Regions from separate parts of the Alteromonas alvinellae genome, predicted to be linked through region 2. Evidence: predicted binding sites of a transcription regulator. Region 2 holds the regulator's gene; each other region holds the start of a gene.
What was found. Region 2 encodes FliA, which starts transcription of late flagellar genes. Its sites were predicted from a motif close to CTAAAGNTNNNNNNNNNNNNGCCGATA; they were not measured.
Positions count from the first base shown of each region.

Region 1 (2,273 bases), on a different contig from region 2:
ACCAAGAGCATGGTGAAGTTTGCCCAGCGGGTTGGACTGAAGGTAAAGCGGGTATGGATGCATCACCTGAAGGTGTTGCTAAGTACCTATCTGAAGAAGCAGACAAGCTATAAGCTAACCTGTTCGACGATTAAAAAAAAACAGCGCCTTTTGGCGCTGTTTTTGTTTATATCAGTTTGAATAAAACTACTCTTTATTTTCTACAGGCCACCCGCCTAGCGCTTTATAGCGATTTACCATATAGCAAAATAGCTCAGTTGTTTTTTGGGCGTCATATAGCGCGCTGTGCGCTTCGTTTTGATCAAATGCAATCCCTGCAGCACGGCACGCTTTTACCAAAACAGTTTGTCCTAAGGCAAGACCTGCAAGACTGGTGGTATCAAACGAAACAAATGGGTGGAACGGTGTGCGCTTTATATTACAGCGCTCTATCGCAGCATTGACGAAACTCTGATCGAACGTTGCATTATGAGCAACGATAACAGAACGTTGGCAGTCAGCATTTTTTTGCGCCTTGCGGATACCTTTACATAAGTCCTTCATGGCTTCGCTTTCTTCAATCGCACCTCGTAATGCACAATTTGGGTCGATACCATTAAACTCTAAGGCTGCTGGCTCTAGGTTGGCACCTTCAAAGGGGTCAATGTGATAGTGAAAAGTTTGATCGGGATGAAGTATACCGTTTTCATCCATTTTTACTGTTACCGCTGCTAATTCTAACAGGGCGTCAGTGCCTGCATTAAATCCGGCTGTTTCAACGTCGATGACAACGGGAAAATAACCTCGAAAGCGCTGGGAAAGAAGGGGCGGGTTGGCAGACATAAACACTCTTGTAAGACTCTATTGCGTAAATTGGTTGGTGACTCAAGTGCGTACCAACCTGCGAAGCATATTGCGTAAAAGAATTATCGCAAGGATACCTTCGAGTTGCCAGTTTCAATTTATACGTTGTTAAATCAGGGGTATAGCAATGGTACGAAACTCCGATGGTATTAAACGCTAAACTTTTCTACAATTTGGACGATAATCATATTAAGCGTAATGAATTCAAAAGCTCAATGAGAGTGTTTTATATAAGTTAATTCGATTCAATATGCTTGGTGATTCGGGGCGTATCATTGTCTCTTGCCCGTGTTTGTCTGATTTTCGTTATGGTGTCGAAATGGTGTCGAAATTAAAATATATCGCTTTATTGGGGATAGTGGGGTCATTATCTTCCCACGCTGCCATGCGGCAATATTCTGCAACCATAGAAAGCTCCAACTGGCGTATCGATACTGACACCCGCCTTCAGTGTACTCTCAACCACGAATTACCGGGTTACGGTGAAGCCATGTTCACAAGCACGGCATCGAAGCAACTTAACATGGAATTTGAGCTGGACATGCATTTGCTGCCCAGCAAATTTGATATGGCTGCAGTTTATTCTGTACCACCTAAATGGATGCCAGGCGTCGCGCCTAAAACTATAGCCGACATGTCTCTTCGAAAACAGTACAACGGTGATCTACCCCAAGATGCTGCGTGGACTATGCTGTCTGAATTGGAAAAAGGCTTTTGGCCCACAATCTATTACCAAGACTGGTATAACAAATACGACCAGGTGAGTGTGGCACTAAACGCCAGTAATTTTTCAGGCGTGTATCGAGAGTTCGTTAAGTGTGTCTCGAACCTACTCCCATTTAGTTTTGATGATATTGCCTACACGGTATTGTCTTATCAGAACAACAGCACAGAACTGACCAAATATTCGCAAAAGCGTTTAACCATGATTGGTGAATATTTGAAAGAAGACAGCGAGCTCGAGCTTGTGCTTCTTGACGGTTATACCGATAGCTATGGCGGTCGCTACAACAACGAACAATTGTCTATTCGACGGGCCAACGAAGTAAAAAGCTATTTGACGACGCTAGGTGTACCTGAAGATCGAATTCAGTTAACAGGCCACGGTGAGAAACGCCATATTGCGCCAAACGATACGCGAGAAAGCCGCGCCCAAAACAGACGCGTGGTGGTGCGACTTTCTAAATCGTAGGCGCTAATTGTTGCGCCTACACTCGCTTTAAAATGCGTTAGTTTTATTTTTCTCGCCACCTTAATACCGGTATTAAATGGTCGGTGAAAACACCGTCAGCATGTATTACGTTGTCTAAAACTTCCAAGACTTGTTCTGAACTCATACCTGCCGGTAGTGCATCATGTCGGTAGGTGTAGGGGTGGATTGTCAGGTTATTTTCGTGGGCGTATTTAATCCATTCCGCAGCTTCTATTTT
Region 1 is NZ_CACSIH010000041.1:31,913-34,185, forward strand. Features, by position in the region: gene ACX5KA_RS03025 (peroxiredoxin) at 1-113, shown strand, start outside; gene rnt (ribonuclease T) at 187-822, opposite strand; gene ACX5KA_RS03035 (flagellar protein MotY) at 1,163-2,035, shown strand; gene glpQ (glycerophosphodiester phosphodiesterase) at 2,079-2,273, opposite strand, start outside.
Region 1: ACX5KA_RS03035 (flagellar protein MotY) is a predicted target of FliA. The motif match lies at 1,000-1,026, and genes of this name have one in related genera.

Region 2 (2,273 bases):
GACCTTGGCCTTGCCAACGTAGATGTGATGTTAGGGCTAAGGGTTGAGAAAAATCTATCTCATGTACTCTCTGGAGAATGCACGTTGGACGAAGTGCTAGTGACCGGTCCTCACGGCATTAAGATTGCGCCTGCCACATCAGGCACGCAGTCAATGGCAGAGCTTTCACCAACGCAACACGCTGGTTTAATCAGAGCGTTTAGCGAATTACGGTCTCAGATAGATGTGCTTATTGTCGACACCGCGGCAGGCATATCAGATATGGTATTGAGCTTCTCAAAGGCCTCACAAGATATTATGGTCGTCGTATGCGATGAGCCAACATCTTTAACAGATGCCTACGCACTAATAAAAATTCTTAACCGCGAGCACGGTGTTTTTCGTTTTAAAGTCGTAGCCAATATGGTGCGCGATGTGCGTGAAGGTCAGGAATTATTTAGCAAATTAAGCAAAGTGACAGGGCGTTTTCTCGATGTTGCACTAGAATTAGTGGCGACAGTGCCCTTCGACGAGAATATTCGCAAGGCGGTGCGCAAGCAAACGGCTATTGTTGACGCCTTTCCAGGTTCTCCGGCAGCAGTAGCGATAACTAAGTTGGCAAGTAAAGCACTTACGTGGCCAATTCCAGCGCAGCCCGGTGGCCACTTAGAATTTTTCATTGAACAATTAGTTGCAGAAAAAGCCGTAGGAAGTCAGCGTTGAACAGCAAGGCAGCCGCTTATCAACAACAAACAGATAAATCGCAGTTAGTCGAAAGACATGCGCCTCTGGTAAAGCGAATTGCGCATCATTTGATTGCGCGACTGCCTGCCAGCGTACTTGTTGATGACCTTATTCAATCAGGCATGATTGGGTTGCTAGAGGCCGCTCGAAACTTTGACGGCTCTAAAGGCGCAAGTTTCGAAACCTTCGCAGGAATTCGAATTCGTGGTGCCATGCTCGACGAGATACGAAAAGGTGATTGGACCCCGCGTTCTGTTCACCGTAACGGCCGCGCCATAACGGAAGCGATATCTCAAGTAGAGAGCGAGACAGGGCGCGATGCACGAGATTCAGATATTGCTGACAAGCTTAACGTAAGCTTGCAGGATTATCACCAGATGCTTAATGAAGTAAATGCCGGAAAGCTAGTGGGTATTGAAGATTTAGGTGTGTCGGAAGATGTTATTACTACTGAACAAAGTAGAGGCAGTGACGCACCGTTAGAAGATTTAATGCAGGGTGCTTTTCAAAAAGCGCTTGCCCATGCAATTACGACATTACCTGAGCGAGAAGCGATTGTACTTTCACTTTATTACGATGAAGAACTAAACTTAAGAGAAATAGGCGAAGTTCTTGATGTAAGTGAGTCGAGAGTCAGTCAAATTCATAGTCAAGCCATGTTAAAACTCAAATCACGAATGAAGTCGTGGCAAGCTGACGAAGAATAGAGATTAATAACAATTAACCCCTCACTGGAGGCTATTTTGGACAAAAGCATGAAAATTCTCGTGGTCGATGACTTTTCTACCATGAGACGAATCATCAAAAACCTGCTAAAAGATTTGGGTTTTGCCAACATCCAGGAAGCGGATGACGGAAGCACTGCATTACCTATGTTACAACAGGGCGATTTCGACTTTGTTGTGACCGATTGGAATATGCCTGGTATGCAGGGCATCGATTTGCTTCGCGCTATAAGAGCAGACGATAAGCTTAAGCATTTGCCTGTGCTTATGGTTACTGCGGAAGCGAAAAAAGAGCAAATCGTTGCAGCGGCGCAAGCAGGTGTAAATGGTTACGTTGTAAAGCCGTTCACAGCAGCAACACTAAAAGAAAAATTAGATAAAATATTCGAACGTTTAGGTTGATCCAGACGCTCACCAGATAAATGAGGTTTACTGGATGACAACGAATGTAAACGTTCCAATATCGTTAGAGGAAGCAAAACAACTTGTCGCCTTTCTTGAAGAAGGCGATAAGACTTCAGCTAGCGCACTACTTGAAGCCGTCTCAATGAAAGAAAACGTTGAGTTGTTTGCTGAAGTAGGTAAATTGACGCGTCAACTCCACGACGCGTTGAATAACTTTCAAATAGACGACCGCATCAAAAATTTAGCTACAGATGACATTCCTGATGCGCAGTCCCGCCTTACCTACGTAATTGAAGAAACTGAAAAAGCTGCTAATACTACTATGGATGCCGTTGAGGCGAGCATGCCGATAGCAGAAATGCTGTCGGAGCGGATCGAAAAGGTCATGCCAGAGTGGAAGAAGCTTATGAATCGCCAAAT
Region 2 is NZ_CACSIH010000021.1:3,826-6,098, forward strand. Features, by position in the region: gene ACX5KA_RS01435 (MinD/ParA family protein) at 1-702, shown strand, start outside; gene ACX5KA_RS01440 (RNA polymerase sigma factor FliA) at 699-1,430, shown strand; gene cheY (chemotaxis response regulator CheY) at 1,467-1,850, shown strand; gene ACX5KA_RS01450 (protein phosphatase CheZ) at 1,885-2,273, shown strand, end outside.

Region 3 (2,273 bases), on a different contig from region 2:
CAACGACTCTTCTTTCGGTACATCTTCAAGGTACTGTAGAATACCGCCTTCTAAGTGATAAACCTCGTCAAATCCCTGCTCTTTCAAGTAAGCCGTCGATTTTTCACAGCGAATACCACCGGTGCAGAACATAGCCACTTTTTTATTTTTTGACGGGTCGAGCTCTTTCGCTACGTATTCAGGAAACTCACGAAACGTTTCGGTTTTAGGGTCTATAGCGTGTTTGAACGTACCAATTTCAATTTCATAACCGTTCCGCGTGTCAATAACAGTAACATCTGGGTCGCTAATAAGTGCATTCCAGTCTTTAGGTTTTACGTACGTGCCTACGGTTTTGCGAGGGTCAATACCCTCAACGCCCATGGTCACAATTTCTTTTTTGAGTTTTACCTTGGTGCGATAGAACGGCTGTTCATCGTGAAGTGACTCTTTGTAAGAAATTGGGTTAATGCGCTCGTCGCTATTAAGATAAGCGAGTAACGCGTCGATACCTTCGCGGGTACCAGAAACTGTACCGTTAATACCTTCGTGGGCAAGAAGAAGTGTACCTTTGATGCCATTAGCTTCCATGGTTTCTAGAAGCGGTTGGCGAATTTCTTTGAAGTTTTCAAGCGCAACAAATTTATACATTGCGCATACAATATATTTAGACATATTTTAACCTTTGCTGATTGGAGCGTAAGACCAGTGCAAAAATGCGGCGCGGAATATAACAAAAAAAAGCGCTAAAAACTAGGCCGGATACGGAAGCGGGCTATTCTGATTGTTCTAGGTACGCTCCGCTAATTTAGGCAATATTCTCAAAAGACGACCAACCGGCTTGAGCCTGTTAGTTATTGCTCTCGTTCGTAGCTCGGCTTTCGCCTTGTGCCGAGAGAATATCGTAAAGTATCGTGTTATCTTCTTTTAGAGTATTACCATACTGTTTTTTGAGTCGCTTCTGGGCAGATAAACTACAGTTTTGTACGACGTCATCAGGTAACCGTTTTGCGTCATCAGTTTGCGCGAGTGGTAATGGTTTCATATGAAGGAACAGTCGCGCGTTCTCGAAATCTTTAGATGCTATGCTTGAATATACCTGCATATTCTCCCACGCGCTTTCATTAGCCGATAATGATGGCCGCCTGTAATGGTTAAGCGAAGCGAGCTGTGCATCCATGCTCCGAGCATCGTCCTTAGAGGATATTGCTACTTCAATTTCGAAAGGCTCTGCAACACTGTGCTGCTGCATTGCAAGATATAAAGAGAACAGAGCCCCCTCAGACGAGGCACGCGCAAGTACACCACTTCGCTCCCAGTAAATACTGGGGTCGATTGTTGTTTGTTCATTCGCTGAAGTTATATCTGCCGACATTCATACTAAACGTTTTATATTTATACGCATGTTTTCGGCAAGATAATGTTTTTCTTAAGCTTATTTTTAAAAGTTAGATATACTTGTTAGAGGTAAAATGCTGCGCTCATTCACGGATTTGAAATGCAATTTAGCAACAAACAAGTATTGATTGTTGAAGATCAACGGCCTTTCCTACTACTTTTGAAAGGGTTAATGCATTCGATGGGCGCATCCGATGTAGTCACTAAATCTTCCGCTGAACAAGCTGTATCCCTGTGCAAAAAGCATAGGTTTGATATTGTTATCTGTGACTTACACTTGGGAGCAGAGAATAAAAATGGCTATGAACTTATCGAAGAATTACGTACCCGCAGGCTTATTAGCCCCACATCAGTTTTCATTCTTATCAGCGCTGATAGCGCGCGGCCTGTAGTACTAGGTAGTATTGAGCGGCGACCAGATGACTTTCTGATAAAACCCTTTTCACAAGTACAACTAAAATCTCGCATTATTCGGGCCTGGCAGAAAAGACAATTCCTTCAGCATGTATTCAATTTAATTGAGCAAGGTGAAATTAATAGCGCGATAGACCAAATTGAAACGCTTTTAGAAAACCCTCGTCATTACAAAGGGCACTGCGAGCAGCTTTTAGTGGAACTTTATTGGAGAATATCACAGCCTGAAAAAGCACTTGATGTTCTACGTGATTACATAGACAGTAAACCAGTTTTATGGGCGCAAGTTGCCATTGGAAGGTCTTATCTTCTTCTTAATGAATATGAAAAAGCGATATCGGTTGCCAAGAAAATACTGAAGCGCAACAGGTTCAATGCCGACGCTCATGACATGCTTGCACAGGCACATCAGGCTTTGGAAGCTGGTGAAAAGGCATTGGAAGCGATAAAAGAGGCTATAAAGCTTTCTCCCTTTTCATTAC
Region 3 is NZ_CACSIH010000187.1:31,759-34,031, reverse strand. Features, by position in the region: gene trhO (oxygen-dependent tRNA uridine(34) hydroxylase TrhO) at 1-654, opposite strand, end outside; gene ACX5KA_RS13815 (VC2046/SO_2500 family protein) at 830-1,354, opposite strand; gene ACX5KA_RS13810 (response regulator) at 1,478-2,273, shown strand, end outside.
Region 3: ACX5KA_RS13815 (VC2046/SO_2500 family protein) is a predicted target of FliA. The motif match lies at 1,387-1,413, and genes of this name have one in related genera.